Regions from separate parts of the Corynebacterium sp. UD i78 genome, predicted to be linked through region 4. Evidence: riboswitches for the same ligand, from Rfam matches in the RefSeq annotation. Region 4 holds a riboswitch; each other region holds the start of a gene.
What was found. A riboswitch is a leader RNA that binds a small molecule or an ion and turns the genes downstream of it on or off. The one in region 4 is predicted to bind thiamine pyrophosphate.

Region 1 (7,765 bases), 700 kb from region 4:
GTTCGACGGTGTCGCGTGGGGCCGGGACATTCTTGATCAGTGCCTCGGCGGCCTCGATCCGGTAGCGCGGCTTCGAGGTTCGTGCCGGGGCACCACGGCGCAGCCAGGCGAGTTCCCTGCGGGCCAGGTTGGCGCGACGCTGCTCCTCGGCGTCCGCCTGCCGGGCACGCTCGGCACGGGCGAAGGTCCAGTCGTTGTAGCCGCCCTCGAAGACGTCGACGGTGCCGTCGTGGACCTCCCAGGTGGTGGTGGCGACGGTGTCGAGGAACCAGCGGTCGTGGGTGACGACGATGAGGGCGCAGCGACGGAGCAGCAGATGCTGGGCGAGCCATTCCACACCCTCGACGTCGAGGTGGTTGGTCGGCTCATCGAGGATCACGAGGTCGAGGTCGCGGACCAGGGCCGCAGCGATGCCGACGCGGCGTCGTTCGCCACCGGACAGCCCTTCCAGTGGGGTGTCCATCCCGGCGCCGTCACCGAGGTCGTTGACGCCGATGCCCTCCAGGACATCGCGGATCCGCGGGTCCGACGCCCACTCGTGGGTCTCCAGGGTGCCGGATGCGCCGGTCAGTCCGGACAGGACCGCCTCGCCGACAGTGGTGCCGGGCAGGTCGCTGTCCTGGGAGACGACCGCCATGCGGAGGTCGTTGTTGCGGGAGACGCGTCCGGAGTCGACGGTATCGAGTCCCGCGAGGATGCGGATGAGCGTGGACTTGCCGCCACCGTTGAGTCCGACGACACCGATCCGGTCGCCGCTGTTGACCCCGAGGCTCACACCGTCGAGGAGCATCTTGAGCCCGTAGGACTTGTCGACGTTCTCGAGGTTGATGAGGTTGACTGTGCTGGCCATGGAGTTCTCTCAGTGATTCTTTCGTGTGGCGGGTGTTCAGACAGGATCAGGCAGGACGTGCGCCGTGGGAGGAGGACGCGGCGACGAAGGTGGGGCCGGTATGGCCGGCGACGGAGACGGCGGTGGCGACCTCGACGGCGTGCTCACGGTCGGAGCAGAGCATCGTGACGGTCGGCCCGGGACCGGTGACCACGGTACCCAGGGCACCTGCCTCGCGGGCAGCGGTGAGGGTACGCCGCAGTTCCGGACGCAGACTCAGCGCCGCGGACTGCAGGTCGTTCGCCAGGAGTTCGGCGAGCTCGGTCGGGTTGTCGGTGAGCAGGGCGCGCTGCACGGCAGTGACGTCACCGGCCCGGACATCGGGGCGCTCACCGCGGGCCGCGGCGTCCCGCTGGGCGTCCAGGCGGTCGAGGACCTCCCGGTACGGCAGCGGACGGGGATCGAGGGCCAGGGCCCAGTGCCGGGTACCTCGGCTCATCACCGGGACGAGGTCGGCGGCTCCGGGAATGGCGCCGGTGTCCATCACCGTGCCGCCGAGCAGGTGGGCGGGTACGTCCCGGCCGAGGGACGCAGCCAGGTCCTGCAGTTCGGCATCGGTGGGTCGGGGTGCGAGGGAGTAACCGGCGTCGGCGGCACCGGCACCGTGGAGGAGTTCGCGGGTGGCGATGAGGGCGGCCGCGGCGTCGGCGGCCTCTGCGTCGGCGGCTCCGGTGTCCCCGATGTCGGGGATCTCGCGGACGATGTCGACATGGATCTGTGGCAGGACGGCCTGCGGTGCACGTCGGTGGTAGCGGTCCACCACGGCGGTGACCGCGGCTACGGCGGCACGGCCGGTGTCCCCGGCGGTGGCTGGCCGCGACTGCTTCCCGGTGAGGTCCACCCCGGTGATCTCCGGGGACTCCGACTGACCGGTGACCGTGACGGTGACGGTCTCGGTGAGGTCCAGGGCCTGGCGGACGGTGACGAGGTCGCGGCCGCCGTCGGGGCGGTGGTCGCCCACGCTCAGCCAGAGGATCAGCATGCCCTGGGCGGTTGCCGTGGCAGAATGTGGCAGCCCGGTGTGCTCGGCGGGATCGGGCATGTCCGGGGCGGTCATTGTCCGGTGTCCTGCGGCGAATCCTGTGCAGAAGCCAGGGAGGCGACCGCGAGGTCGACGAAGGACGCGGTGTCGAGCTTTTCGCCACGCTCCTTCGGGTCGATGCCGGCGGCGGTGAGCACGGCCTCTGCGTCCGCCCCGGAGCCGAAGTGTCCGGACAGTGCGGCGCGTAGCGTCTTCCGGCGCTGGAGGAAGGCGGCGTCCGTCACCGCGAAGACCTCCTTGCGGAGGATTTCGGGGTCGTGCGTGGTCAGGGCGTCCTGCCAGGGGCGGGAGCCGTCGGTCCACCGGTCGATGCGGACGAGGCCGGAGTCGATCTTCGGGGCAGGCCAGAAGACGTTCTTGCCGATCGTTCCGGCCTTGGAGACCGCACCGTAGAACCCGGCCTTCACGCTGGGCACGCCGTAGATCTTCGATCCGGGGGACGCCGCGAGCCGGTCGGCGACCTCCAGCTGGACCATCACGAGCACGCGGCGGATCGACGGGAGCTCCTGCAGCAGGTGCAGCAGCACCGGGACGGAGACATTGTAGGGCAGGTTCGCGACCAGGGCCGTCGGCGCGGGGACACCGGCCTCGGCGAGGTCCGCCGCGGTGAGGGTGAGTGCGTCATGGTCGATGACCGTGACGTCGTCGGCGCGTGCCGGCGCGAATTCCCCGATGGTGCGGGGCAGGCGTGCGGCGAGTCGCTTGTCGAGCTCCACGGCGGTCACCCCACCGGTTCCACCTACCTGCTCCAGCAGGGCGAGGGTCAGGGAACCCAGCCCTGGACCGACCTCGATGACCCGGTCGTCGTCCGACAGTTCGGCGGCCGAGACGATGCGTCGGACCGTGTTCGGGTCGATGACGAAGTTCTGCCCCATCTTCTTCGTCGGGGTGATGTCGAGTTCCGCCGCCAGGGCGCGGATCTCTCCGGGGCCCAGCAGGCGTACCGTGTTCTCTTCGCTGTCCGTCACATGTCGAGGATAGCCTGTCGGGGACAGACGATCTATCAGCGGATCTGTCAGCGCAGGCCCATGCTGGAGGTGCAGGCAGGCCAGGCGCCCCAGCCCTGTGCGGCCTGGACCTTCTCGGCCACGGCGATCTGCTCCTCGCGGGTGGCCATGTAGGCCTCCGGAGCGTACTCGGTACCGCCGAATGCCGCCCAGGTGGACGGGGTGAACTGCAGGCCGCCGGAGAAGCCGTTGCCGGTGTTGATGGACCAGTCTCCGGTGGCCTCGCACTGGGCGAGCTGGTCCCAGACGGAGCCATCGGAGACGGAGGGGGCAGAGGATCCGGTGCCGCGGCGCACGACGCGCTCGGTGGCGGGCGTGATCTCCTCGCGCTTGAGCTCGTCGCGGTGTGTCTCGACACCGTTGAGGGAGTGGATACGGACGGTGACGCGGGCGGTACCGGCGGTACCTTCCTCGATGACCTCTTCCTCACCCTTGGCCATGTCCGGGTCCTCGATGACCTTCTCCGGCGGGGCGATCTCCTGGTCCTCGGTGACCTCTTCACTGGTCTTCCGGGTGACGTCGATGTGCATGTCGTCGGTGACCGGGGTGTCCGCCGACGGGGTGACGACGTCCTCCTTGCCCAACGGAGCACCGCGCATCTCGAGCACGTCGGCCACGGTCGGGGCAGACATGGTGAGGCGGGCAGGCGTCTCGTCCGGCTGGCCGTCGTTGAGCGTGAAGCTCTTCGGCGAGGTGATGTTGAGCTCCATGCCGTCGAGCGGGATGGCCGAGGCGCTGGCGGTGGTGGATCCGGCGTCGATGTCGAGCTCATCGAGGAGTTCGGAGACGGTCATCTTGGTGGTGTCGACGGTGCGGGACTGACCGTCGACGACGAGGGCGACCTGCCGGGCAGAGCGGACGGTGACGCGGGAGCCGTCGGAGACGGACTCGCTGAGACCCGGGGTGATGAGGTCACCGTCGGAGACGTCGACACCCTCGGACGACAGGATCGACTCAACGTCGCCGCGTACGGTGCTGGCCTTGAGGATCTTGCCGTTGACGTCGAGGGTGACGTCCTTGTGGTTGGTGGCGACGACGGCTCCGCCGACAACGAGGGTGGCGAGCATGCCGCCGGTGGCGACACGGAGCGGGACGGAGCGGGTGTGGTTGATGCGGTGGAGCGTCGACTTGTTCTTCACCCAGATCACGATACGGTAACGATGCGCTGACGGCAAAGATATGTGACAAGAATCCCGTAATTATTCCGTGATCCGGTAGAGATCACGCGCATTGCGTGTCACCTGGGCACCTAGTGCCTCTGGAGTCACATCTCTCACTTCTGCGACACAGCGTGCGGTGTATCCGACGAAAGCCGGCTCATTGCGCGAACCCCGGAATGGCTCTGGCGTCATGAACGGTGCATCGGTCTCGATGAGGATCCGGTCGGCCGGACAGATCCGCGCCGCTTTCCGCAGCTCCTCGTTCCGCCTGAACGTCACATTGCCGCAGAAGCTCAGCCAGTAGCCGCGGTCGACGGCCTCCTGCGCCACGTCCAGCGGCGAAGAGAAGCAGTGCAGCATGATCCGCAGGTCGTCCGGGGCGTCCGCCAGGACGCGCATCAGGTCGGCGTCCGCCTCCCGGTTGTGGATCATCAGCGGCTTGGCCAGCTCGTGGGCCAGGGCCATATGCCAGCGCAGCGCCTCCTCCTGGACGTCCAGAGGTGCCGTGCGCTCCGGATCATGGGCGATCCAGTAGGTGTCCAGCCCGGATTCCCCGACCGCCACGCAGCGCGGATCAGCGGCGAGCTCCCGGAGTCTGTCCTGCACACCGTCCTCGAAGAGCTGGTCCGCGCGGGTCGGGTGGATGGCACAGGCGGCGACGACCCGCTCATCAGCATGGGCGGCCTCGAGAGCCTGGACCGACTCGGCGAGGTCGTCGCCGACGGTGCAGACCTGGTTCACCCCCACATCCGCGGCCCGGTCCATGATCGCGCGCACCTCCTCCGGTGTCGTCGCTTTACAGGACGCCAGGTGGGTGTGCGCGTCGAAGAGTTCCGGCAGCGGCTCGGGTGGGACAGGGGTCGGACGCTTCTTCTTCGACATGGCTGTCAGGTTAGCGGTGCTCGCTGAAGAACTGCAGTTCCAGGTCCACGGTGCGCCGGAAGTACTCCCGCGCCAGGGCGGCGTCCTCCGGGGAGCGCTCCCCTGCGCGGTCCACCTCGGTGCGCAGGAAATCGATGAGCTGGTGAAACCCGGGGTAGTCATGCAGGCGCACCCATTCAGCGTGGACGTGGCGGGGCGGGTAGCCGTTCTCCCCCGTACCGTGGGCGCGGTTCTCCGGGCGGGTCGCCCAGTCGAGGTACAGCCACTCGCAGACCACGAGGACGCCGAGGATCGCGGCGTAGTTGCGGGTATCGGCGGCATCGACGAAGAGCTGCTTGAAACCGGCGGTGGCCCCGGTGTCGGGGACGGATGTGTCCGCATCCAGTTCGGACGCGGCCTCACGGAAGTAGGTGTCCTCGTCGCCGGCGACCTCGCCGAGGAACTGCGCGAAGCGGTGACGCGAGGGGCAATTGTCCGCCGTGGCGACCGCCGCACCGAGCAGGGCCATGAAACCGTCCGCGAAGCGGTAGTCCTGGACCAGGTAGCCGGCCATGTTCTCGTCCGGCAGCGTGCCGGCGAAGAGCTCGGTGACGAAGCGGTGGGTGGCCGCGGCTTCCCAGGTGGTGCGGTTCTCCTCCCGCAACGTGTCGCTGAAGCGAGTGGTGGGTGTGCCGGTCGTGGTCTGCGCAGCATAGTCTTCCATGACGATTCCTCCGCGAGTGTGAACTCGATCAGGTTCGACGGGTCTCATCTCAGCCCGGGCCTTCTCCCGGGCACCCCGTGTCACTGCCCGAGGGTACCTACGGGGGCGCTGAGCGCACTGATTTGCTGAAAAAATCCTGTGCAAAGCGCGCTGAACAGCATCGGGCCGAGGCACTGAGACAACAGTGCTCAACCGTTGCCACCACCGTTCCCACACACCTTTCATGGAACTGTCCATCGACCATCGTTCAGAGAGACCCATCTCATGGATATTCCAGACACCGACCATCTCATCATCGGCATGAGCCCTTTCAATCCTCATTTCTCCCTCGACTGGCTCATCAGCGCTTTCCGGTCGGGAGCTGACCACTTCGCCACAGTCGATGTGCTTCACCCCGGCGCCATCGCCACCTCCCTGCTGACCGCAACCGGGACCCCGGAAGGTCGAGCCCTACGGAGAGCGAGACAGCAATGCAGCAAGAAACTGCGGACTGTGGCTGCAGCAGTGGAACAGTCCGGAGTCGTGCTCGGACGGACCTCCCCACTACTCAACTCCGACCACATTGTGGAGCCGAACTATGCCGGTCGCAGAGAACAGGTTGCTGACGAGTACCTCCGCAACACCGAATTCCGACGCCGCTGCCCGGCCATGAGTTCGGCTGCCACCCAGTCACGTCTTCGGGCAATCGGCTCCTCCACTCCACCGGATCCGGGTATTGCCGTCGACTACGTACTTGATGAGCTCCCTGCGTACACCCATCGCGCAGACCTGTTCCACTACCCTTCCGCAGCACTGAGTTACCCCGCGCCATGGCCGGCCGGTGAGGACATCAGGGCAGGGGAGACATCTCTCGACACCGATCCGAACAGCCACTTTTTCGTCCTCGACCCCGAGCCGGAGGCACATCATGTCTGATCTTGACAACCCGACGCTCCTCTGCGATGAAGCTCTCTACGATCCGTACCCCATCTACCGGGGATGAGGGAGCACGGTTGCGTGTATCACGACCTCATTGCGGATGCCTGGTGCGTCCTTGATCTCGACCTTGTCCGCACTGTGCTGCAGGACTCGACCGGTTTCAGCAGTCACCATCTGGCAGACCGTGCCGAGCCCGTGCTCGGAGCACGTGTGCTCGCGCAGATGACCGGTGCCGAGCACACCGAGAAGAAGGCCGTCACCATGCACGGTCTCGCAACGGTTGCCATGGACGGCTACCACCTTCCCGCAGTTGAGACGGCTGTCACCAACCTGTGGGAGCGGGTAAAGGATGCCGAGTGCCTAGACCTCGTGGAAGAACCGGCAGGACCGTCCGCCACTAATGTGACGTGCGAGCTCCTCGGTATCGATGCACAGTGGAAGCACAAGGTTCTCCCGTGGAACCGCAGTGTCGTCCAGTTCATCACGCTCCTGCAGCAGACCCCTGACGAACGGTCACAACGGTTGGCGGACGCCGGATATTTCCGCGCGTCCATGCTCCGTCTCATAGAGACCCGGCGTCGATCCCCCCGACACGATCTCGTGAGCTATCTCGTGTACGAGACACTCCGGTCCCCAACGTTGGAGGAGTCTGTCACCACCGGTACCGGAAAAATCACCGATCTCCCTACTGAGACGCTACGGCTGCACCCGCCAGTCCAGATCATTCCACGGATCGCCGTCGGGAAACAGGTCCTCGGCGGGCACTCTATCCCCGATGGGAGCACAGTGTACTGCCTTACCGGTGCTGCTCACCGCGATCCCTCCTTCTTTCCGGATCCGGACAAGTTCATCCTGTCCAGGAAGGAAAACTCTGTACGAAGCGCCTTTCCCCCATCCGCTGAGCATCTTGCCTTCGGCTCCGGACGTCACTTCTGCATCGGTGCCATGCTCGCCCGTCGGCAACTTGAGACAGCGTTCCGTGCATCGTTGTCCCATTTTCCTGAGTGGAGGCTCGCCGCCGACCCGTTGACGGAGCATGGGCTGTACACCCGCGGGCCATCCCATCTCCTCCCCGAAAAGAGCATCTGACGTGAGTACCTCTGGGACCACTCCTGCCACGCCGTCTCTCACGCCCCGGACCACCTTCGTCCTGCTGCTCGCCTC
Region 2 (7,765 bases), 1.4 Mb from region 4:
TGGGGATTCCGAGGACACGGGCCCGGGCGGCCAGCGTCCTGACACCGGTCACGCCCAGTGGCGCGGCGGCGTCGGGTTTGGTGGAGGTCTGTTCCACCGGCCCGATGCCCAGCACATCGGGCGGGCGGATCCCGTCGGCGATGTCACGGGCGACTGCATCGAGGTGGGCCGGGGTCTCCACCGACAGTCCGATCATGCAGCCCGACGGCAGCAGTTCGCGCGCGGTGCGGTACGGCATGTCGTCCTGGCCGATGTGCAGGTGGAGCCCCAGCCCGACGGCTGTCTCCACCCGGTCGTTGACGAACAGTGGTACCCGGTCGGCGACGGTGTCCTTCAACTGTGCGGCACGTCGGGCGAAGACCTCGTCGGAGGCGTCCTTGTCCCGCAGCTGCACCACGCTCACCCCACCGCGTACCGCGGCGTTGACGATGTCGGGCACCTGTTCCGCCCCTCCGCCGAGCTTCGGATCGGTGACCAGGTAGAGCGACCAGTCACCCACCGATGCTCACCGTCCCGGCGATGTCGGTGGCGGACAGCGAGTACAGCCGGTCCAACCAGGCGACCGCGAAACTGCCCGGGGCGGACGCCTCCTGTGCCGCGACCGTTCCGGCGGCGCCGGCATGGGCGTGGGCGGCGACGACCGCAGCGTGCAGGTCAGGGGCGGCACCCGAGACCTCGGCACCGAGGTAGGCCGCAGTCAAGGCCCCGAGCGCGCACCCGGTGCCCACGACCCGCTGCATCAACGGATCACCCGAGTTCAGCCAGGTGGTCCGGGCAGTGCCGTCGGGTCGGATGCTGACGATGAGGTCGCACGGACCGGAGACCGCCACAACTGCCCCGGTCGCTTCAGACACCGCGGCCGCGGCCTCGGCGGCGGACCCGACCTCGTCGGTGGAATCCACGCCGCGCCCACCAGTGGACAGTTCAGCGTCCCCGGTGATGCGCCCGGCGAGCGCCCGGATCTCGGAGGGGTTGCCGCGGACCGCGGCAGGGTGGTGCCGGACGATATCGCCTGCGAAGGCGGTACGGGCCGCGGCACCACCACAGGCCACCGGGTCGAGGACCCAGGGGGTGCCGGCCTCACCGGCGCCTCGGACGGCCTCGCGCATGGCGGTGTATCCGGCGGCGGTCGGCGTCCCCAGATTGACGAGGACGCCGGAGGCGACGCGGGCGAAGTCGGCGGCCTCCTCCGGGGTGTCCACCATCGCGGGAGACGCCCCGGCGGCGAGGAGGACATTGGCGGTGAACTGGGTGACGACCGTGTTGGTCAGGCACTGCACCAGTGGCACGGTGTCCCGGAGACGGTCGACGCATGCAGAAACCATCTGACATTCCCTTCGCTAGTCCGAACTAGAGCAGGTTCGACGGGTGTGTTCTCAGCGCCGTCGGTGACGCACCCCGTGTCTGTGGATCCCAGGGTACCCGGAGCCCGCAGACATGCCGAAATGACCCGACCGGGTGACCCACATGTGTGGGCCACCCGGTCGGGTCCCGGGTACCGGATGTAGTCACGGTCCGTCGTGGACCGGTGGAACTAGTCGATGGTGGGCTTGGTGTCCCGGCCCTCGCCGACCTTCAGGTTGTCGCGGACCATGACGGAGCGGACGCCCTTCTCGTCCTCGAGCTCACGCAGACGGTGCAGCGTGTTGCGGCCGTGCAGCTGCTGGCGGGTTGCCACGAGGTGCCAGCGGTTCGGGGACAGGGAGTTCAGGCCCCAGCTGTAGGCGGAGACGAAACGGTTGCGGAAGCCCACGAGGAACATGAGGTGGACGGCGAGCCACATGAACCAGCCCAGCACACCGGTGATCTCGCGGTCGCCGATCTTCACGACAGCGTAGAAACGGGACACGATGGCCATGGTGCCCTTGTCGTGGTACTTGAATTCCGGACGGGCGTTGGAGCCCTCGACCTCGCCGCGGATGATGTCGGCGACGTGCTCGCCACCCTGGATGGCGACCTGGGCCAGGCCGGGCAGGCGGTTGTAGCTCATCATGTCACCGATGACGAAGATGTCCTTGTGACCCTCGATGGCGAGGTCGCCACCGACCGGGACGCGGCCGGCGCGGTCGGCGTCCACCCCGTCGATCTGGTCGGTGACCATCTTGCCCAGCGGGCTGGCGGCAACACCGGCGGACCAGATCTTGCAGTAGGAGCCGACGGTGGTCTCCTCCTCGGTCTTCATGTCCTTCCAGGTGACGCCGTGCTGGTCGACATTGGTGACCAGGGAGTTCGCGATGACCTCGACGCCGAGCTTCTCCAGGCGCTTCTGGGCCTTCTTGCCCAGGTTCTTGCCGAAGGGCGGCAGGACCTGCGGGGAACCGTCGACGAGGATGATCCGGGCGCTGTTGGTGTCGATGTCCCGGAACTCGTTGTTCAGGGTGCGGTGGGCCATCTCGGCCACCTGGCCGGCGAGCTCGACGCCGGTCGGGCCGGCACCGACGATGACGAAGGTCAGGAGACGCTTCTTCTCCTCCGGGTCGTCGGTGATCTCGGCACGCTCGAAGGCGCCGGTGATCCGGGCGCGGATCTCCAGGGCGTCGTCGATGCTCTTCATACCCGGGGCGAACTCGGCGAAGTGGTCGTTGCCGAAGTAGGACTGTCCCGCACCGGCGGCGAGGATGAGCGAGTCGTACTGCAGGACGACCTCGCGGCCACCCAGGTCGGCGGTGATGACCTTGGAGGGGACGTCGATGTCGCGGACCTCGGCCTTGACCACCCGGGTGTTCTTCTGCTTGCGCAGGATCTGACGGATGGTCGGAGCGATCTCACCGGATGACAGCACGCCGGTCGCCACCTGGTACAGCAGAGGCTGGAAGAGGTGGTGGTTGGTGCGGTCGATGATGGTCACGTCGACATCGGCGTCTGCGAGACGCTTCGCTGCGAACAGTCCGCCGAAACCGGCTCCGACGATGACGACGTGATGACGACCGCCGGCAGGGCGGGTCGGGGTGGATGCCATGGAAACTGTCTCCTCGCTCTACGGGCCTGCCGGCCACCTGTGTGGGGTAGCCGGAAAGAACCGTGCATGTTGTGATCGGCCGCAGACTTGTGCAGGCGGCCGGTGGCGGTTTCTTCCGTCAACCCGACCGGCCTGGCGGCGACGTCGGTTGTTATACGGCTAGTGTAGTGGTTTATTCCCAGTTGTTCAGAGCGTGGGTATGCCTCCGGCGCCCGTTCCTGGGCGAGATGTCCGTTTGTGAATGTCCGGCCCGGGCAGGGGTGACTGAAAATACCCCTGCAGCAGGCGAGGGCCACCCCGTCGGTGCCCCCGGTCAGTGTCCGGGCGCCGGCATCGGGAGAATCTGGCGAGAGAATCTGGCGAGAGAATCTGGAAGGAGATGCCGGTGTCCGAGGGTTTCATCGACCCCGAGCGGTGGCCGGATCTGGTCCGGCGCCCGGAGGCTACGCTTCTCGGTTCGCGCGCCGTGCGGTTGAGGGAACGTCTCGAACAACTGACCCGGGACAACGGCATAGCCCTCACCCCGGGTGCACGTCCGCGGTTCGTCGTCCGGGACGGTCTCGTCCTGGACCGGATCGTGGCGGACGGCTGGCTCGGCCTGGCGGAGGGTTACATGGCCGGTGAGTGGATCGCCGATCCGCTGCCGGAGGTTCTGCGCGTCCTGCTGTCGCAGCCGCTGGAAAGCGGGCTCGGCGCCCTGATCTCGCGGCGCAGGCGTCGGGATTTCGGCGAGGTGGGGACCGGGGAACTCCCGGACGCTCTGGTGGAGCTGTACACGGGGGAGACCCGGGCGACCGGCTCGGCCCTGTTCGCCTCGGGAACGCGGACCTCCTCGACGCATGACGTCACCCAGTTCGGCCGGGTCACCCCCGTCGTGGAGAGCTGGATGGACGCCCCGTCGCTGGTGGAGCGGGCCGACCTCGACGATGCGCAGGTCCACCGGATCAACCGGATGCTCGACATGGCACGCACCGGCCCCGGCGACCGGGTGCTGGAACTGCCGAGCAGTGGCGGGGCGTTGGCGGTCATCGCGGCGCGCCGCGGTGCCCGCGTCGATGTACTGACCTCCGATCCCGATCACGCTGACGTCGTCCGGGCGCGCGCCCATGCCGCCGGTGTCGGTGGTGCGGTGCGCGTCGAGACGGTCCGTGGCATGGTGCCGTCACCGCGGCAGTGGTCGGGCACCTATGACGCGGTGTTCAGCGTGGAGCGTGCCGAGACCCTCGGGGACGACGGTCTCGGGCAGTTCTTCGGCGCGGTGGAGCGGATGCTGGCGCGCGACGGCATCGCGGTGATCCAGTCGGTCGTCCACGCCGAAGGGTCTGATCTGGCGGACGACGTGGTGGCGCATAGTCTGGATGTCATGCGTGCCTATGTATGGCCGGCCCTGAGGTACCCGACGACGGCACGGATGACCGCTCAGGCCAACAAGGCCGGTCTGGAACTCCTCCGTGAGATCCATACCGGGTCGCACCTGGCCCTGACTCTGGGCCTGTGGCGGGCGGTGTTCACCTCACGCGAGCGGCAGGCGGCCGCCGCAGGCTTTGACCCGGTGTACCGCCGGCTGTGGGAGTACCAGCTGGCGCTGCATGAGGCCCTGGTGGACGCCGATGCGCTGGACTGTGTCCAGCTGATTCTCCGCCGTCACTGATCCTCTGCGTCGGTGACGGTGTCTCCGGCACCGCCGTCGGCGGTGAGCCGTCCGGACATCTCCCGGCGCTCGCGGCGGGCGTGGAGCTGCATCCGGATGACCTTCACTGCGACGGGGAGAAGTACCGCGCCGACGCCCACGATGATGATCAGGTCCAGGTAGTCGCGGACGAAGGGGATTCCGCCGAGCAGATAGCCCAGCGCGGTGATGCCGGCTCCCCAGGCGAAACAGCCGAGCACCGACCAGAAGGTGAAAATCGCGCGGGGCATCTTCGCGATGCCGGCGACGAGCGGGGCGAGGGTGCGGACGACGGCGATGAACCGGGCGATGAACACGGTGAGGGGACCGTAGCGGTCGAAGAATCCCTCGGTCTTCGTCACGGCGTCCGGACCGATCCAGTTGAGGACGCGGGATTCCAGCGCGGCCCTGCCGTATTTGCGTCCCAGTGTGTATCCGACCTGGTCGCCGATGGCGGCGGCCACCGGGATGCAGAGGCACAACGCCCACAGCGGGGCGAAGGGGTTGTCTGACGCTGCCATGATCCCGGCGGTGAACAGAAGTGTGTCACCGGGGAAGATGAACCCGATGAGAATTCCGGTCTCCATGAAGATGATGATCAGGATTCCTGCGAGCCCGAAGGAACTCAGCAGGTTGTCAACGTCGAACATGCAGCGATGGCCTCGCTTTGTCAGGGGAGGGGACGCCCTGGGTAGCGGCTGGTCGACCGCCCCGGCGAAATGAAACGTCACCCAGAGTAGGCCACCGGCCCCGGAAACCGTGCTTCCGGGGCCCGATAAGTGACGAGGGGTCAGCTGACGGGATCTGATGTCCGGATCAGACATCAGGATCAGACATCAGGATCAGACATCAGGATCAGACGCTGTAGAGGTCGATGTCCTTGGTCTCCCGCATGAGACGGATGGCGACGAGGGAGATCAGGGTGACCACGCCGAGGTAGACGCCCACGGCCCAGGGGCCGTAGCTGGTGGCCAAGGCTACGGCGATGAACGGTGCGATGGCGGCACCGAGGATGGACGCGAAGTTGTAGGCGATACCGGAGCCGGTGTAGCGCACGTTGGTGGGGAACATCTCCGGGAGGACAGCGGACATCGGGCCGAAGACCAGTCCCATGAACAGCATGCCGAGGGAGAGGTAGACGCCGGCGGTGAGTTCGGTGGCGGTGTCCGGGTCGAGGAAGAGCTGGAAGGCGCAGCAGTAGACCAGGATGAAGCACGAGGCGATGGTCAGGAACTTCTTCCGGCCGATGGTGTCCGCCAGGTAGCCGGCGATCGGGATACCGATCACGAAGAACAGGGCGGCGATGAGCTGGATGACCAGGAAGTGCTCGTACTCGATGCCCAGCCCCTTGCCCTCGTCCTTGTCGCCGATACCGAAGGACAGGAACCAGGTGGTCACGATGTAGAAGAGGGTGTAGGTGGAGACCATGACGAAGGTGCCGAGGATGACTTCCTTCCAGGCGATGCGGAAGACCTCCTTGGTCGGGACCTTGACGTCTTCGCCCTTGTCGAGGGTCTCCTGGAAGACCGGGGTCTCGTCGAGCTTGAAGCGGACCCACAGACCGATGGCCACCATCACTGCGGAGCAGAGGAAGGGCACGCGCCAGCCCCAGGAGAGGAAGTCGCCCTCGATATCGCCGTCGGTGTGGTTCATGATCGTGACGAGCAGCAGGAACAGGCCGTTGGCCAGCAGGAATCCGAAGGGTGCTCCGAGCTGGGGCCACATGGCGGCGCGGGCGCGCTTGCCCTTCTCCGCGTTCTCGGTGGCGAGAAGGGCAGCGCCGGACCACTCGCCGCCGAGGCCGATGCCCTGGCAGAAGCGGAGCAGGGCCAGCAGAGCCGGGGCCCACAGGCCGATCTGGTCGTAGGTCGGCAGGCAGCCGATGATGAAGGTGGCGATACCCATGGTGAGCAGCGCGCCGATGAGTGTGGCTTTGCGTCCGATGCGGTCGCCGAAGTGTCCGAAGAGGATCGAGCCGAGCGGGCGGGCGACGAATGCCAGGCCGAAGGTCGCCAGGGAGGCGAGCAGTCCGACGGTGGAGTTCTCGTTCTTGGGGAAGAACAGGTCGGGGAAGACGACGACGGCGGCCGTGGCGTAGGCATAGAAATCGTAGAACTCGATGGTCGTGCCGATGGTGGACGCGATGATCACCCGCCCGCGGGTGTTGCCGTTCGTCCGGGGCTGGTCGGTGGTCCCGCCGGTCGAGGGTTCAGGCGGTGGGGTCTGCTGGAGGGTATCGGTCATTCTTCGCGGCGCTTCTCTTCGGGGGTCAGGTACGCTCCGGCGGTCTCCCACACTGTGGGACGCCAGAGCCAATGGATGGGAAGATACCCTCCCACAATGTGAGCGTCAAGTTCTTAAAGTATGAGATTGAAACTGAATTCGGGTGAATAAAGTTAACTTGCTGCAGGGTGTGCAGGTGACCCATAGGATAGTTCGCCATGGGAGAGAAAACTGATGTCATCGTCGTCGGCTGTGGACTCGCCGGCATGGTCGCCGCCTATGAGGCACAGAAGGCAGGGCTCAAAGTCCTGGTGCTGGACCAGGAGAACCGGAACAACCTCGGGGGACAGGCTTTCTGGTCCCTCGGCGGACTGTTCTATGTCGGAAGCCCCGAACAGCGGCTCATGGGTGTGAAGGATTCCGAAGATCTCGCCTGGCGGGACTGGGAGAACTCCGCCGACTACGAGGACACCGACCCCGGCGGAAACGATCACTGGGCCCGCGAGTGGGGTCGTGCCTACGTTCACTTCGCCGCCACCCAGAAGCGCGACTACCTCAAAGGTCTGGGCCTCAATGTGCTGCCCACCGTCGGTTGGGCCGAGCGCGGCAGCGGTGACGCCTCCGGCCACGGAAACTCTGTGCCCCGGTTCCACCTCACCTGGGGTACCGGTCCCGAGGTCGTCCGGGTCTTCCGGGAACCGCTGCTCGAGGCGGAGAAGGCGGGTCGGGTGACTTTCGCCTTCCGTCACCGCGTCGACGAGCTCACCGTCGAGGGGGACACCAACGGCATCCGACGCGTCGTCGGCGTCAAGGGCAGCATTCTCGAGCCCTGTGACGATCTCGCTCGCGGCATCGAATCCTCCCGTGAGGTCGTCGACACCTTCGCCATCCGGGGTGCTGCGGTCGTCGTCACC
Region 3 (7,765 bases), 1.7 Mb from region 4:
ACCCGGATCACCCCGGACGCTTGGGATGCCCTGCTCGGCCGGTTCGACGTGGTCATCTGGTCCGCCGGTGCCGGAGGTGGCGCCGCTGAGCGCACCTACGCCGTCGACCGGGACGCCGCTCTCGCGGTCATCGACTCCCTCGAGCGACTGCGGGACGCCGGCAAGGCACCGCGCTACCTCAACGTCTCCTATGTCGGGGCGACGAAGCACTCCGTGCCGGAGGACGACTCCTTCTTCCCCTATGCAGATGCGAAGAAGATCGTCGATGACCGGCTGAACAGCACCACCGGTCTGGACTACGCGATCCTCGGTCCGGCGGCACTCACTCTGGAGCCGTCCACCGGCTGGGCACCGGTGGACGCCGCCGCCGATAATCCGGAATGGTCGACCGAGACCTCCCGCGAGCTCGTGGCGGACGTCATCGCCGAACTCGCCGCCCGTGAGACCCTGCCGGCGGACCGGACCGTCGAGTTCATCGACGGGCCGACCCCGGTCAGTGAGATCGGCTGAGACGTGCCCTCAGCTCTCATCATCGGCGGCCACGGCAGGGTCGCCCTGCTTACTGCACCGATGCTCGGCGATCTCGGTTTCTCCGTGACCTCGGTGATCCGCGACGCTGGACAGTCCGCCGACATCGAGGCCACGGGCGCCACTCCCCTGGTCCTCGACATCACCCGGGTGACAGCGGACGGGTGGGACACTCTGCTCGCCGGGTTCGACGTCATCGTCTGGTCCGCCGGCGCCGGTGGAGGAACTCCGGAGCGCACCTACGCCGTCGACCGTGATGCCGCCCTCGCGGTCATCAATTCCCTGGAGCGGTTGCGCGACGCCGGAAAGACTCCCCGGTTCATCAATGTCTCCTACCTCGGCGCCACCCACCACCGGGTCCCCGAAGGCGACTCCTTCTACCCTTATGCGGACGCGAAGAAGACCGTCGACGACCGACTCAACAGCACCGAGGGCCTGGAGTACCTGATCCTCGGACCGTCCGCACTCACCCTGGAGTCCGCTGTCGGGTACGCGACTCCGACCACAAATCTGCCGCCGGAGGACTCCCACACCTCCCGCGAACTCGTCGCCGAGATCATCACGGTCTTCGCAGACCGCAACTCTCTTCCCGGTGACCGGACAGTCGAGTTCGTCGACGGCTACCTCCCCGCCAGTGAGATCTAGGGAAACTGCCTGACAACTACTGGACGTCGAACGCAGCGCTGTAGGTGACGGTAGCCTCGGGGTAGTCACCCTTGCGGTCGAGACGCAGGGCCTGGAAGTAGGACACCTGCTCCGGCGCCAGCCCAGCCATCGTGAGACCCTCACGGTGAGCGAAGCCGAACCGGGCGTAGAGCGAAGGCTCGCCGAGCAGGACCGCACCGGTCGCCCCGTAGATGACGAGCAGGTCGAGCAGGGCCCGCATCAGCCCGGAGCCGGTTCCCTGGCCCTGGAAATCCGGATGTACCGATATCGGTCCGATGCCGTACCACCAACCCCCGTCCGGTGGGTCGAGGGTCACGGGGGATGCTGCGACATGTCCGACGATGCGTCCTGCGTGGACGGCGACGAGCGAGTACCGGAGTTCACCGGCGTCGCGGAGGGCGTCGATGATCTTCGACTCGGTGCCGGAGGCGTGTTCGACCTTGGCGAATGCGTCGTTGGTCAGAGCGCGGATGGCTCCGATGTCTGAACCGTCGATACGCTCGGGACGGATGACCGGGAACCCTTGTCCGGTGGGAACTGTGGCAGATGTGGCGTCTGTGATGGTGTTCATAACCGCATGATACCGGTGTTCCTGCTGGTCGGCAGGGGTGAGACACCCCGTCCCAGCAGGTGGGCATAACGGCGTCACCTAACTCGTTCTCGCCGCATTCAGCCGACCGGTCCCGAGCTCCGGATCACCCGCTCCAACCGCCGAATTGTCGACGTCATCTGTGCCGGTCCTGTCCCGCCCATGCCCATACAGCTACCGGTACTGGTAACTGCATTGGACTTCGGCGTCAGCGGGTACAGGAGGTCAGTCCTTGTCCAGCTCGGCCCCCCAACACAGCCTTCAGCTCCGCCGCCGCGGCCCGGGGATCATCCGTCTCGGTCAACGGACGCACCACCACGGCACGCACCGGGTACCCCTCCGACCCCTCACCGGCCGCCGCCTGCACCTCCGGCAGGGTGGACGCGTTCACCCCACCGATCGTGAACCACACCTTCTCACGTTGCCACTGCTCAGGGGCCGAGACCAGCATTGACGCGGTCTCCGTCACCAGCGACAGTCCCGTTGCCGCGCGTCCCGGTTTCGTCGGGGTCTCCCAGAGCGGCCCGGTGCAGAAATAGTCGAGGTCGGCGTCCTCCATCGCGGCGCGTGCCTGCGACAGCGAGTGAGTGGACAGTCCCACCACCACGTCCGGGCCCAGCAGGGACCGCACCTGGGGGATGGTCAGATCGTCCTGGCCGACGTGGAAGACGTCCGCGCCCACCAGTGCGGCGATGTCCGCCCGGTCGTTGACCGCGAACAGCTTCCCGTGTTCCTCCGCCACCGAGGCCAGGACCTCCAGCGCCGCGATCTCGTCGCAGGTGTCGATGGACTTGTCGCGCAACTGAATGATGTCCACCCCTCCCTCGTAGGCGGCGTGGAGGAAATCCCGCAGATCGCCCTGTTCGGCCCTGGCCGGGGTGCACAGGTACAACGAGGCGTCCTGAAGCTGATCGAGACGTCGGACACGCAGGTCACGGTCGGGGGTGGCACTGAAACGGGAAAGGCTCATGTGGTGGAATGGTAGCCGTAGGCGAACTACGGGAGCCCCTGCAGGGGCTGAGAGGACCGGAGCACCGGTCGACCGTCCACACCTGACGCGGATCATGCCGCCGGAGGAAAGGAACGCATGAACACACGCCCGCCAGATACCGTCATTGTCGGTGCCGGCGTCGCCGGGCTGACCGCCGCCTGGAACCTGCACAAGGCCGGGCAGCGTGTCACCGTCGTCGACCCCACCCCGGGAATGGGCGCCAGCCGCGCCGCCGCCGGCATGATCGCCGCGGTCAGCGAGGTGATGTACCAGCACCACACGATGCGCTCCCTGATGACGACCTCGGCCGCCCTCTATCCCCCACTCGTCACCGAGCTCACCGAAATCCTCGGTCACGGCGTCGGCTACCGGGGCACGGAGACCCTCGACATCGGTGCGCACCCGGCCGACCGCGACTGGTTCGCCGACCTCGCTGAGGTCCAACGTGCCGCGGGCATGACCGTCGAGCGGATCACCACCCGTCAGGCCCGGACACTGGAGCCGGCGCTGTCCCCTGCGATCTCGGGGGCGTTCCTCGTCGCCGGGGACCACCAGATCAACCCCCGCAAGCTCGTCCCCGCCCTTATCGAGGCGCTTGAGCGGGATCCCGGCTTCAGGCTGGTCCAACGGCGCGTCACCGCAGTCCTCCGCGACGGCGGCGACACCGGCGCGGTCACCGGAATCACCCTCGACGACGGCACCGAACTCCACGCCGGCACCACGCTGCTCTGCCCCGGAGTCTCCCTCGACGGCATCGGCAACCTGCCCGAGGCCGAGTGCGTGAAACTCCGCCCGGTCCACGGCGACATCCTGCGCGCCCGGCTACGCCCCGGCCAGCCACCGTTGCTCGACCGCACCGTGCGCGGCATGGTCGACGGCCGCCCCGTCTACCTCGTCCCCCGCACCGACGGCGAGATCGTCATCGGCGCGACCGAGCGGGAGGACGGGTTCGACGGCGTCGTCCTCGAGGGTGCCTACCAGCTGTTGCGGGACGCCCAGACGCTCGTCCCCGGTGCCGGGGGCCTGGAGCTCACCGAGATCCTCGCCCGCGCCCGCCCCGGCACCCCCGACGACCTGCCCTACATCGGACGCCTCGACGGCGTCGACGGACTGGTCGTCTCCACCGGCTACTCACGCCACGGCATCCTGCTCGCCCCGTTGGGCGGACACCTCGCCGCAGGCCTCGTCCTCGGTGCCGACAGCACAGCGGAGGACGCCGCAATGCTCGCCGCCACCGACCCTCAGCGGACATCCCCACACACCTCAGGAGCAACAGTATGACCGTCACCGTCAACGGTAAGCCCCACGACTACGCCGACGGGGCCACCGTCGCCGACATCATCCTCGACATCACCGGCCACGTCCACGACGACGACCAGCTCGGTGTCGCCGTGGCACTCGACGCGACCGTCGTCCCACGCAGCCGCTGGGCGTCCACCCCGGTACCTGAGGACGCCGAGATCGAGATCATCACCGCCATGCAGGGAGGCTAGTCATGTCACTCACCATCGGATCCACCACCGTGGACTCCCGCCTGATCATGGGAACCGGCGGCGCGACGGCGATGACCGTCCTGGAGGACGCCCTCGTCGCCTCCGGCACACAGCTCACCACCGTCGCCCTGCGCCGCTTCAACCCGACGACCGGCACCTCGCTGTTCGGCCTGCTCAACAGGCTGGGCATCGAGGTCCTGCCGAACACCGCCGGCTGCTACACCTCCCGTGACGCCCTGCTCACCGCCCGGCTCGGCCGGGAGGCCCTGGGGACCGACCGGGTGAAGCTGGAGATCCTCGCCGACGACGAGACCCTGCTGCCCGATGTCGTCGAACTGGTGGACGCCACCGAGCAGCTCACCGATGACGGTTTCGAGGTCTACGCCTACACCTCCGATGACCCGGCGGTGGCCCGGTCCCTGGAGTCCGCCGGTGCGGCCGCGGTCATGCCGCTGGGCGCGCCGATCGGCACCGGCCTGGGCATCCTCAACCCGCACAACATCGAGCTGATCTGCTCCCGGGCGACGGTCCCGGTGATCCTCGACGCCGGGGTCGGCACCGCCTCGGACGCCGCCCTGGCCATGGAGCTGGGCTGCGACGGTGTACTGCTCGCCAGTGCCGTCACCCGCGCCCAGGATCCGGCGCTCATGGCCACGGCCATGAAGGCGGCCGTCGAGGCCGGTTACCTGGCCCGACGGGCGGGACGCATCCCGAAGCGCACCCTGGCCGAGGGCGCGTTGGCGTCCTCTCCGATGGAGGGACGCATCGTCGCAGGCACCAGCCGGGAAAGCGAGTCGCTGTGACCGCCGCGAAGGCTCTCCCGTTCGCCCCGCTGGTCGACCCGGTCGACGAGCTCACCCGCGATGACCTGATGCGTTACGCCCGGCATCTGACCCTGGACCAGATCGGACCGGAGGGTCAGCGTCGACTGCGGAATGCCAGGGTGCTCGTCACCGGAGCCGGCGGCCTGGGCTCGCCTGCCCTGCTCTACCTCGCCGCGGCGGGTGTGGGCACCATCGGCATCATCGACGATGACGTGGTGGATGTCTCCAACCTGCAGCGTCAGGTTGTCCACGGCATGGATGATGTCGGGCGGCCGAAGGTGGAGTCCGCCGCGGACGCCGTGGCCCGGATCAACCCGACGGTCACCGTGGAGCAGCACCGCACCCGCCTCACCGCGGACAACGCCGTGGACATCATCGGTGGCTACGACCTGGTCATGGACGGCGCAGACAACTTCGCGACCCGCTATGTCGTCTCGGACGCCTGCACTCTGACGGACACCCCGTGTGTCTGGGGATCGATCCTGCGCTTCGACGGCCGGATCTCAGTGTTCTGGAACGGCCCGGACCATGACGGCATCAGCTACCGTGACCTTCACCCGGACGCCCCCGCGCCCGGTGAGGTTCCCAGTTGCGCCGCCGGTGGCGTCATCGGGGCCCTGCCTGGCACCATCGGATCGCTCATGGTCACCGAGGCCGTCAAACTCATCACCGGTACCGGTAGGCCGCTGTTCGGGCGGCTGCTCATCCACGACGGCATGGCGATGACCTTCCGTGAGCTGAAGATCCTCCCGGATCCGGACGCCCCGCTGGTCACCGCCGTGGACAACAGTGTCTCCGAGACCTGTGCCGTGCCCTCCTACCCCACCGTCAGCCCGACGGAGCTCCAGTCACGGCTGGATACCGGTGCGGTCCTCGTCGATGTGCGTGAGCCCTGGGAACGTGAGATCGTGTCCGTCCCCGGTGCGCTGTCCGTCCCCCTGGCCGAGCTGCAGGCCCACGGTGCCGAAGCCCTGCCGGACGCCGCCCGTGGCCGTGACGTGGTCTTCCACTGCAAGGCCGGCAGCCGCTCCGAGCAGGCGCTCGACGCGGTCTCACCCTACTTCGCCGCGCGTGAGGAGAACGCCTCCCACCTCGACGGCGGCGTCCTGGCCTGGGTGCAGGACCTGCACCCGGACCTGCCGACCTACTGAGTCACCTGGCGGGTGCGCCACCGCGCCATCGCGGCCCGGCTGATGACGAGCCCGACCACACCGAGGATCCACACCACGCCGACGGCGAAGAACCAGGCGAGCCGGAAATCGCCCCAGGCGTACTCGGCGCCGTCAGCCGAAGCGTCCAGAATGAAGCCGACCACCTGGGAGGCGACCATCGCGGCGGTGAACCCGCCCATGTTCGCCAGACCGGTGGCCGTCGCAGTGAAGCGACGGTCGACCTCCTCACGCACCGTGTCGAAGCCGAAGTTCGCGACCGGGGCCAGGCCGGGCAGCACGATGTTCATGATGATGATCGCGGCGTAGCCACGCGGGGCGTCCGGCAGGAAGAACACGACCCAGCTCACCGCGACAAGGACGGTCGCCCCCAGGGCCACCAGTGGACGTCCCCGCCCGGCGCGCGCGGAGATGATGCCCGCCAGTGGTCCGACGAGGACGCTGACCACCATGTTCACCACGAGCACGGTGGAGGCCTGCCCGTCGGACAGCCCCATACCGAGTGTCATCAGCGGCTTGCCCCACAGCAGGGTGAACACGACCTGGCTCATGAGCGTGAAGTGGATGAAGAAGCCCATCCAGCAGGCGGGGTGCCGTACCACGAAGGCGAGGATGCGGCCGATACCCGGCTTCTCCCGGGCGGTGGTCTCTGCTGCGGCCGGAGTCGGGTCCGGGGTGTCCCGCACCGCGACCCACACCAGGATCGCCACGAGGACACTGGACGCGCCGAGGCTCACGAAGGACGTCTCCCAGCCCTGGGCATGCAGCAGAGCGGTGAACGGCACTGCGGAGATGAACTGGCCGACATAGCCCAGACCGCCGGTGAGCTGGGTGAACAACGGGGTCTTCCGCATCGGGATCCAGGCCGGCAGGATGCGCATCACCGACAGGAACGCCGTGGCGTCCGCCGAACCGATGATGACGCGGGCCAGGATCGCCACCGGATAGGAACCGGTGGCTCCCAGCAGGACCTGCCCCAGTCCCATCATCAGGGCACCCACGACGAGCATCCGTCGCGGACCGAACCGGTCGATGAGCATGCCCATCGGGATCTGCGCGCACGCGTAGACGCCGACCTGGACCGAGGAGAACACCGCCAGGCGTGAGGCCGAGATGTCGAAGTGGTCCATCGCCTCCACACCGGCGACGCCCAGGGAGGTACGTCCCGTGATCGCCAGGATGTAGGCGAGGATGCCCGCGCCCCACACCGTGAGGGCGCGGGCGCTGAGCCGGTCAGAGGGACGGTCGGCCGGTGTCGGGGGGGTAGGCGTAACAGGCACGTTTCCCCACCCTAGACCTGTGGTCCGATCACACGGAACGCAGTCACCCTCACAGAGACGCCGCACCGCGCACCAGCACAGTGGCCGCGCCGGCGGCGGCGAGGAACAGCGCGAGCCGGTGTGCGGTCGCGCGGTCGATACGCCGTGCGATCCGGGTGCCCACGGCAATGCCGAGGACGATGGCCACCAACGCGGCCGGCCAGATACCCCACGGCTCCGACCCGA
Region 4 (7,765 bases):
TTGTCTGGCGTAGACCGGACACCAGCATCGGTGATTCCCGCAGTCCCTCCCAGCCCGAGGACCAGGTCAGCTGCGAAGCCAGCCGCCACACACTGATCTCCGGGTTCCAGTCGAGGACGCGCCGCACCTCCCAGGCACGGGCGAGGACATGCTCGGCAGTCTCGCGGCGTCGTGCCGCAAGGCCCGAGAAGACGTAGCCGTGACCGGGGATGACCAGCAGATCGTCGAACTCCTTGATCCGGTCCAGGGACTCAAGATAGTCGATCACCGGGTTGCCGCCGAGCTGCCCGACGCCCAGTCCGATGCCCGGGTGGATCTCCGGGAGGATCATGTCGGCGGCGAGGAAGATTCCGGCGCCCTCGTTGACCAGGCACATGTGCCCCGGGGTGTGGCCGGGGGTGACGACTGCCCTTGTCCTGCTGCTGCCCCCGAGATCGTCGTCGAGGCCGTGGTCGGCGAGCAGATCGCCGTCGGCGAGCCGGATATCCGGCCGGCGCCGCGGGATGAACGCGGGGACGCGGGGGTTGTTCATGTGCTCGACGGCGGAATCGAGGATGCCGGCAGGTGCCCCGAAGCGCTCCGGCCAGGGGGCGTAGACGTCGTCGGCGTCTCCGACACGGGACTTCTCGACGGTGCGCCACTCCCGGTCACCGACAATGAAGCGGGCGCGGGTGGCGTCCAGCAGACAGGATGCTGCGGCGACGTGGTCGGGGTGGGCGTGGGTGACGATGACCTGGGTGATCTGTTCGAGACGGCGTCCCCGGTCGTGGAGGAATCGGTCGAGGTCGCGGAGGTACTCGCCCTCGTGCTTCTTCCCGGTCCAGCCCGGGTCGATGACGGTGATACCGTTCTCGCCGAGGTGGATGGTGGAGAACACGGACGCCATGACCCCGGACCCGGGCATTGTCACCGGACGCACCCAGGTCCCGGTGCCGTGGCCTTCCCCGGCTGTGCCGCCGACGACGCGCACCGGCCCCGGGGTGCGACTGTTCTGCGCAGCGGTGTACTGCGGCTTCGCGAAGGGCGTCACCTGGGATGCGGCCGGGGGAGTCGACATGTTCTCAACGTACCGGTTGCAGCGGTAGGAGGCTGACGGTGGGCCGGGGCACAGTCATCCACGCGTGACTCCGGTGATGTGGTTGATCCTCCGTTCCCGGAGTTCGTCGATCAGTACCGCTCGGGCTCTTCGCCGAGGTTGAACTTCCGGCCGGAGAGGCCGTCCTCGTTCGGGGTGATCACCACGTAGTTGTACTTCAGCGTCGGCAGCCAGGGCTTCAGCGGCGCTTCATCGGCCGCGTGGATCTCGGTCGTGTCCTTGAGGATGCGTGCGGTGCCCTTGACGATGACGGACCAGGCTTCGCCGGTGTCCTCGGAGGTCTGCTCGACATTGTCGACCTCGAACAGGACATCATCGTTGAGGTTGAGGCTGAACAGTTTGGTGCCCTCGGCGGTTCGGAAGAGGATCTTTCCGTCATGCACGATGTAGTTCAGCGGGAAGAGATCGATGTCGTTCTTCCGGTGGACGACGAGACGGCCGAAGGTCTTGGTCGCCAGGAGGTCCAGGGACTGCTCGTCGGTGAGGTGGGTGACGGGAGAGTTCTTGTCGGTCATGCCCCCCATTGTCCCACCCCGCCACCCTCTCCTCCCCCGGATGTGGGGACCAGCGGGGGCAGCAGGACGCCGGTACCGGGGGTGACATGTCCGGAATTTCACGACGAGGGCAGCCGCAGAAGCCACATCGGATCCACTTCGACAGTCACCGACCTGTCCGCCTGACATTTCAGACTCAAACCCTTAGTATCACCGGTAGCAAGAAGTGAACAGTGACTCACAGCACCTCCTACCCACAGACGGGAACACATCACAATGCTCGGACAGATGATGGACCAGCCGCTGCTCATCAGCAGCATCGCGCGCCACGCGGACCGGCGGTTCGCCGACCAGGAGATCGTCTCCTTCACGGTCGACAACCCGCGCCACCGCTACACCTACCGGAACGCCTTCTCACGCGCCCGGAAGCTGGCCAACGCCCTGGCACGTCACGGTGTGGAGCAGGGTGACCGTATCGGCACCATGGCCTGGAACGACTACCGCCACTTCGAGCTCTACTACGGTGTCTCCGGCTCGGGTCTGGTGTGCCACACCATCAACCCGCGCCTGTTCGAGGACCAGCTCGTCTTCATCATCAACGATGCCTCAGACAAGTTCCTCTTCCTCGACCCGATGTTCGTCGGCACCGTCGAGGCACTGCTCCCCCGCCTGGACAATGCACCGCAGCTCGTCATCCTCACCGATGACGGGCACATGCCGGAGACTTCCTTCGATGCCGTGAGCTACGAAGCCTTCATCGCCGACGAGTCCGACGACTACGACTGGCCGCTGTTCGACGAGAACACGGCATCCGCCCTGTGCTACACCTCCGGTACCACCGGCAACCCCAAGGGCGTCCTCTACAGCCACCGTTCCACGGTGCTGCACAGCTTCGGTGTCTCCCTCCCGGACGTCTTCGACCTCTCCGCCAAGGAGGTCGCCATGCCGATCGTCCCGATGTTCCACGTCAACGCCTGGGGCATCCCCTACGCCACGGCGCTGACCGGCACGAAGCTGGTCTTCCCCGGCCCGAAGATGGGCGACCCGGCGGAACTGCAGGCGCTCATCGAGGAGGAGGGCGTCACCAACTCCGCCGGCGTGCCGACCGTCTGGCAGGGCCTCATCGCCTACCTGGACGCGTCCGGCAAGCGCATCGACTCCGTGAAGACCCTCGTCGGCGGTGGTTCGGCGGTGCCCTACTCCCTCATGGTGGCCTACGAGGAGCGCTACGGTGTCGACCTCGTCCACGCCTGGGGCATGAGTGAGACCAGCCCGCTGGGCTCGATGTTCCACACCTCCCCCGCGCTGGAAAAGCTCCCCGAGGAGGAGCGGCAGAAGGCACGCGCCAGCCAGGGTGCCCCGCCCTTCGGTGTGGAGCTGCGCATCGTGGACGAGGACGGCAGCGTCCTCCCCCAGGACGGAGAGGCGGTAGGTGCGCTGCAGATCCGCGGCCCCTGGATCGCGTCATCCTACTTCAGCGCCGACGGCCCGGGCACGGTCGGCGCAGACTCCTTCACCGCCGACGGCTGGTTCGACACCGGCGACGTGGCCTCCATCACCCCGCTGGGCTACATGCACATCGAGGACCGCGCGAAGGACCTCATCAAGTCCGGCGGCGAGTGGATCAGCTCCATCGAGCTGGAGAATGTCGCCGTGGCCCACCCCTCGGTGAAGCAGGCGGCGGTCATCGCCATGCCGGACGAGAAGTGGCAGGAGCGTCCGCTGCTGGTCGTCATCCCCGAGGAGGGAGCTGACCTGGATGCCGCAGAGCTGCTCGGCTTCTTCGACGGCCAGGTCGCCAAGTGGTGGATCCCCGACGCCATCGCCGTCACCGACGCGATCCCGCTGACCGCCACCGGCAAGATCAGCAAACTTGACCTGCGCAAGCAGCTGGACGCCGGGAAGTTCACGGTCCAGGCGCCGGCGACGGCGTAACCGTCGAACCTGCTACGCTCGCATCCTGACACGGGGTGCCGCCCGACCAGGGCGGCTGAGATCACACCCGTTGAACCTGAACCAGTTCGTACTGGCGGAGGGATTGTCAGGGTTTCCGCATGTCTGTGCATGCACAGGCACGCATGCCCGAAGGTCCTTACCGCTTGTGACCGAAAGGCATGAGCATGAACCTCACCGATCAGACCGTCCTCGTCACCGGAGGCGCCCGTGGCCTCGGCAGGGCACTCACCGACGCTTTCCTCCGCGAAGGCGCGACCGTCATCGTCAACTACTTCTCCAGCGGGGACGCCGCGGCGTCCCTCATGGCGGAGCACCCCGGCCGCGTCCTCGCCGTGCAGGCGGACGTCCGCGACCGCGAGCAGGTGGATGCCCTGTTCACCACGGGCGCAGAAGCCAGCCTCGGCCCGGTGACCACAGTCGTCAACAATGCGCTGGTCGACTTCTCCTTCAACGGGGACGCCCGTCCGAAGGCCACCGACATCAGCTGGGGTGACTTCCACCGCCAGTTCGAGGGAGCGGTGGGTGGTGCGGTGAACGTCATCCAGGCCGCACTGCCCGGCTTCCGGGAGATCGGCAGCGGACGCGTGGTGAACATCGGCACGAACCTCTTCCAGAACCCGGTCGTCCCCTACCACGACTACACCGCTGCCAAGGCCGCGCTCCTGTCGTTGACCAGGACGTTCGCGGATGATCTGGGCCCGGAGAACATCACCGTGAACATGATCTCCGGCGGTCTGCTGCGCACCACGGACGCCTCCGCCGCCACCCCGGAGGCCGTCTTCGACGGCATCGCCTCAGGGACACCGTTGCGTGAGGTCACCACCCCGGAGCAGTTCGCGGACACGGCCCTGTTCTTCGCGTCCCCGTGGGCCCGCGCGGTCACCGGTCAGAACCTCGTCGTCGACGGTGGTCTGGTGAAGAACTGATGCACCTGAACCTCTTCGCCTACGGCTGCGGGCACCACTCCGCCGCCTGGCGCGCCCCGGACTCCGCCTTCGACCGGCTCGGTGACGTGACCTGGTGGGAGGACCTCGCCCGGACTGCGGAACGGGGACGCTTCGACGCCTTCTTCCTCGCCGACGGCCAGTCGCTGAACCCTGTCCCCGGACCGTCCTGGTTCCTCGAACCGGTCACCGCGCTGACCGCCCTCGCCCGGGCGACCACCCGGCTCGGACTGGTCAGCACCATCTCCTCGACCTTCTGGGATCCCTTCCACGCCGCCCGGCTCAGCGCGAGTCTGGACCACATCTCCGGTGGCCGCGCCGGTATCAACGTGGTGACCTCCATGACGGACGCCGAGGCCCGCAACCACGGGATGGACCGTCTGCCCGACCACGCGGAACGCTATGCGCGTGCCGCGGAGTTCATCAGTACCGTGACTGCCTTGTGGGGGTCCTGGCCCGCCGGTTCCTCCCCTGCTGAAGCTGTACCGGTGGACCATCACGGCCGGTACTTCGACGTCGACGGGCCGCTGAACATCCCCGCCACATCGCAGGGCCACCCGGTGCTCTTCCAGGCCGGGGCGTCCGAGCCGGGCCGTGACCTGGCCGCCCGGTACGCCGAAGGTGTCTACGCCGTGGCGTGGGACCTCGACTCCGCCCGCGACTACCGTCTGGACCTGCGGCGGCGTGCCGCCGGGTACGGTCGCGACCCTGATGACCTGGTGATCATGCCGGGTCTGGTGACCTTCGTCGGGAAGACGGAGGAGGAGGCGAGGGAGAAGCAGCGGGAGCTCAATGAGCTGCTGCCGGTGGAGGATTCCCTCCGTCAGCTGTCCTTCTTCGTCGGTCAGGACACCTCAGGGTGGGACCTTGATGCGCCGGTGCCCGAGCTTCCGCCGCTGGCGGAGTTCAGCGGTCCGGCGGGACGCTACGCCACGATCCTGCGGATCCTCGCGTCCTCCCCGGGTGGTCGTCCGACGGTCCGTGACCTGCTGGGTTACCTCGCCGCCGGTGGTGGTCACGCCACCTTCGTCGGCACTCCGGAACGGATCGCCGGTGAGATGGAGCGGTGGATCGTCAATGGTGCCGCCGACGGCTTCAACCTCATGCCGCCGACCCTGCCCGGCGGGCTCGACGATGTCGTGGACCTGGTCGTCCCGGTCCTGCAGGAGCGTGGTCTGTTCCGCCGGGAGTACACGGCGGACACGCTGCGCGGGCATCTCGTGGGATAGTGCCCCGTACGAGCACCTGATTTTCCTGCATCTCGAGCTTTCCGTCCGTCCACGGAGTCTTCCTTATGCAGGGGTGCACGTCGTACCCTCGACGAGATGGGGAAGCTCACCCTGGATCAGCGCCCCTCGCTGGAGACCGCCCTGGAGGAGTATCGCGAGAAACCCCGGACGCGACGCCACGGGGAGAATCCTTGTTGATCACCATGTCCGGGAAGCCGATCTCCGTCTGGTCATCGCAGCGGGGCTGACGGTCCTCTCCCTTTTTCGGCATATTCCTGTGCCTGTTCGGCCTGGAACCACCCGGGTCCGTTGTCGGTGCCGCGTTGTGTGGGTTGGGAACCCTCGCGCCGACCATCGGGTCATTCCTGCGTCCAGGGCCGCCACGGGAAAGTGGTTGGAGCTGCGGGCAGCCGGGCCCGGTGTCGGCATCACGCAGTCTGAGGCTGGTCAGGACCACCTCCCGACGACCTCACGGTGCGTGATGCGGACATACCCGAGGAGAACCCACCTACCGCCGCGAGGACAGCACCCGCTCCGACTCGCGCGCCGTGTCCGAGGCGTTGAGCTCCAGCGACCGCGACCCGGCGAGCTTGCGGGCCACATGCTCGCCCACGGTCACCGGCTCGTACCGGGCGGGGTGGTCAGAGTCGACCATGCCCGGCAGCGGACCGACGATGGCGTCCACGTTCCCGTCATGGAAGAACGCCGCCGACCGACGACGCAGGATCGTGCCGTCCACCACCGGCGGCTTCACCCGGTGCAGCGTCGACCTCCACTGGTCATTGGTCAGTCGCGCAGTCACGTCACCCAGGTTGACCAGCAGCGCACCGGGCTCGGGAAGCACATCGTTCCACGACCCGTCCGACCCCAGTACCTGCAGTCCGGCGACCCGGTCGGCCCAGAGCACGGTGACGATGCCGTAGTCGGTGTGCTCGCCCATGCCGTTGAGCTCGCCGTCGAGCTCCACGGTCACCCCGGGTTCCAGGGCGTAGTTGATGGTGCGCAGTACGTCGATGGAGTGGTCGGCCAGGGATCCGATGGTGCCGCGAGGCTGACCCAGGGCGTCCTCGAAGATGTCGACGAGCGTCTCGGCCACTCCCTGGGCAGCGCCGAACCACGCCTCCAACTGCGATCGGAAGCCGGCCATCCCTTCGGCACCGGCACCGGACTCCGCCGGCCACACGTTCTCCGGGTAGTCCGAGACCGGCAGGTCCAGCTCCGGGAAGGCGGACGCCTGCACACCGATGTTGAAGGCCTCGAAGAAGTCGTTCATCCCGGTCGCGGACTCCACCCCCAGTGACAGTGACAGTCGCTCGGACTTCGGCGGCGAGTAGCCGCGGTTCACCGACGGCGGTGTCGTGACCTCCTTCTTCACCTCGAGATCGCGGAGGAAGAAGGCGTCCAGTGCCGAAGCCAGGCCGTCCCATACCTGCGGGTCGATGCCGTGCCCGGTGAGCTGGATGAAGCCGACCTCGCGGGCTGCGGCGTCCACCGCGGCAGCGACGGCAGCCTTTTCGGAGTCGGTACCGCCGGTGACGTAGGCGGTGATGTCGATGACGGGTACGTGGAATCCGGTCATGTCAGGTCCTTTCAGGATCGTTCAGCAAGTAGTTCAGTCAGTTCAGCGGCAAGCCGGTCGGCATCCGCGGTGAGCAGTTCGCCGTCGCGTACCACCCATTCCCCGGCGACCATGACATCGCGAGGACGCCGCCCGGGGGTGGCCCACAGCAGGCCCGCGGGCCAGTCGTGGACACCGGCGTCGGCGACCCCGGAGCAGTCCCAGACGCACAGGTCAGCGGGTGTCCCGGCATCGAGGACGCCCAGTTCAGGCCAACCCAGCCCTGCGGCGGAGCCGGCGGTCGCCATACCCAACGCCTCCTCTGCGGTGAGGACGCGCCCGGTCAGCCCGGAGACCTGCACCGCCAGTCGGGCATCGGCGAGAAGGTGACCGCCGTCATTCGAACCGCCGCCGGAAGTTCCCAGGCCCACGGTCACCCCGTGGTCGAGCAGGTCGCCGACCGGGGCGACGCCCCAGCCCATCGGCAC

Region 1: another riboswitch for thiamine pyrophosphate. It lies ahead of ACZ9GM_RS07725 (TenA family protein); the one in region 4 lies ahead of ACZ9GM_RS10995 (3-oxoacyl-ACP reductase).
Region 2: another riboswitch for thiamine pyrophosphate. It lies ahead of thiM (hydroxyethylthiazole kinase); the one in region 4 lies ahead of ACZ9GM_RS10995 (3-oxoacyl-ACP reductase).
Region 3: another riboswitch for thiamine pyrophosphate. It lies ahead of thiO (glycine oxidase ThiO); the one in region 4 lies ahead of ACZ9GM_RS10995 (3-oxoacyl-ACP reductase).

Annotation. Positions count from the first base shown of each region.
Region 1 is NZ_JBWCED010000001.1:1,631,384-1,639,148, forward strand. It holds gene ACZ9GM_RS07700 (ABC-F family ATP-binding cassette domain-containing protein) at 1-850, opposite strand, end outside; gene ACZ9GM_RS07705 (4-diphosphocytidyl-2C-methyl-D-erythritol kinase) at 897-1,946, opposite strand; gene rsmA (16S rRNA (adenine(1518)-N(6)/adenine(1519)-N(6))-dimethyltransferase RsmA) at 1,943-2,899, opposite strand; gene ACZ9GM_RS07715 (transglycosylase family protein) at 2,947-4,077, opposite strand; gene ACZ9GM_RS07720 (TatD family hydrolase) at 4,138-4,980, opposite strand; gene ACZ9GM_RS07725 (TenA family protein) at 4,991-5,683, opposite strand; TPP riboswitch at 5,671-5,771, opposite strand; gene ACZ9GM_RS07730 (tRNA-dependent cyclodipeptide synthase) at 5,948-6,598, shown strand; gene ACZ9GM_RS07735 (cytochrome P450) at 6,680-7,690, shown strand; gene ACZ9GM_RS07740 (MFS transporter) at 7,692-7,765, shown strand, end outside.
Region 2 is NZ_JBWCED010000001.1:925,735-933,499, forward strand. It holds gene thiE (thiamine phosphate synthase) at 1-499, opposite strand, end outside; gene thiM (hydroxyethylthiazole kinase) at 492-1,325, opposite strand; TPP riboswitch at 1,315-1,411, opposite strand; gene ACZ9GM_RS04395 (NAD(P)/FAD-dependent oxidoreductase) at 1,535-2,959, opposite strand; gene ACZ9GM_RS04400 (class I SAM-dependent methyltransferase) at 3,339-4,610, shown strand; gene ACZ9GM_RS04405 (DedA family protein) at 4,604-5,278, opposite strand; gene ACZ9GM_RS04410 (MFS transporter) at 5,484-6,872, opposite strand; gene ACZ9GM_RS04415 (FAD-binding dehydrogenase) at 7,070-7,765, shown strand, end outside.
Region 3 is NZ_JBWCED010000001.1:683,380-691,144, reverse strand. It holds gene ACZ9GM_RS03300 (NAD(P)H-binding protein) at 1-510, shown strand, start outside; gene ACZ9GM_RS03295 (NAD(P)H-binding protein) at 514-1,173, shown strand; gene ACZ9GM_RS03290 (GNAT family N-acetyltransferase) at 1,190-1,765, opposite strand; gene thiE (thiamine phosphate synthase) at 1,992-2,753, opposite strand; TPP riboswitch at 2,772-2,879, shown strand; gene thiO (glycine oxidase ThiO) at 2,871-4,055, shown strand; gene thiS (sulfur carrier protein ThiS) at 4,052-4,267, shown strand; gene ACZ9GM_RS03270 (thiazole synthase) at 4,270-5,070, shown strand; gene moeB (molybdopterin-synthase adenylyltransferase MoeB) at 5,067-6,242, shown strand; gene ACZ9GM_RS03260 (MFS transporter) at 6,236-7,540, opposite strand; gene ACZ9GM_RS03255 (sulfite exporter TauE/SafE family protein) at 7,590-7,765, opposite strand, start outside.
Region 4 is NZ_JBWCED010000001.1:2,333,778-2,341,542, forward strand. It holds gene ACZ9GM_RS10980 (MBL fold metallo-hydrolase) at 1-1,057, opposite strand, end outside; gene ACZ9GM_RS10985 (pyridoxamine 5'-phosphate oxidase family protein) at 1,168-1,611, opposite strand; gene ACZ9GM_RS10990 (long-chain fatty acid--CoA ligase) at 1,867-3,525, shown strand; TPP riboswitch at 3,547-3,646, shown strand; gene ACZ9GM_RS10995 (3-oxoacyl-ACP reductase) at 3,711-4,472, shown strand; gene ACZ9GM_RS11000 (LLM class flavin-dependent oxidoreductase) at 4,472-5,719, shown strand; gene ACZ9GM_RS11005 (isopenicillin N synthase family dioxygenase) at 6,228-7,298, opposite strand; gene ACZ9GM_RS11010 (amidohydrolase family protein) at 7,310-7,765, opposite strand, start outside.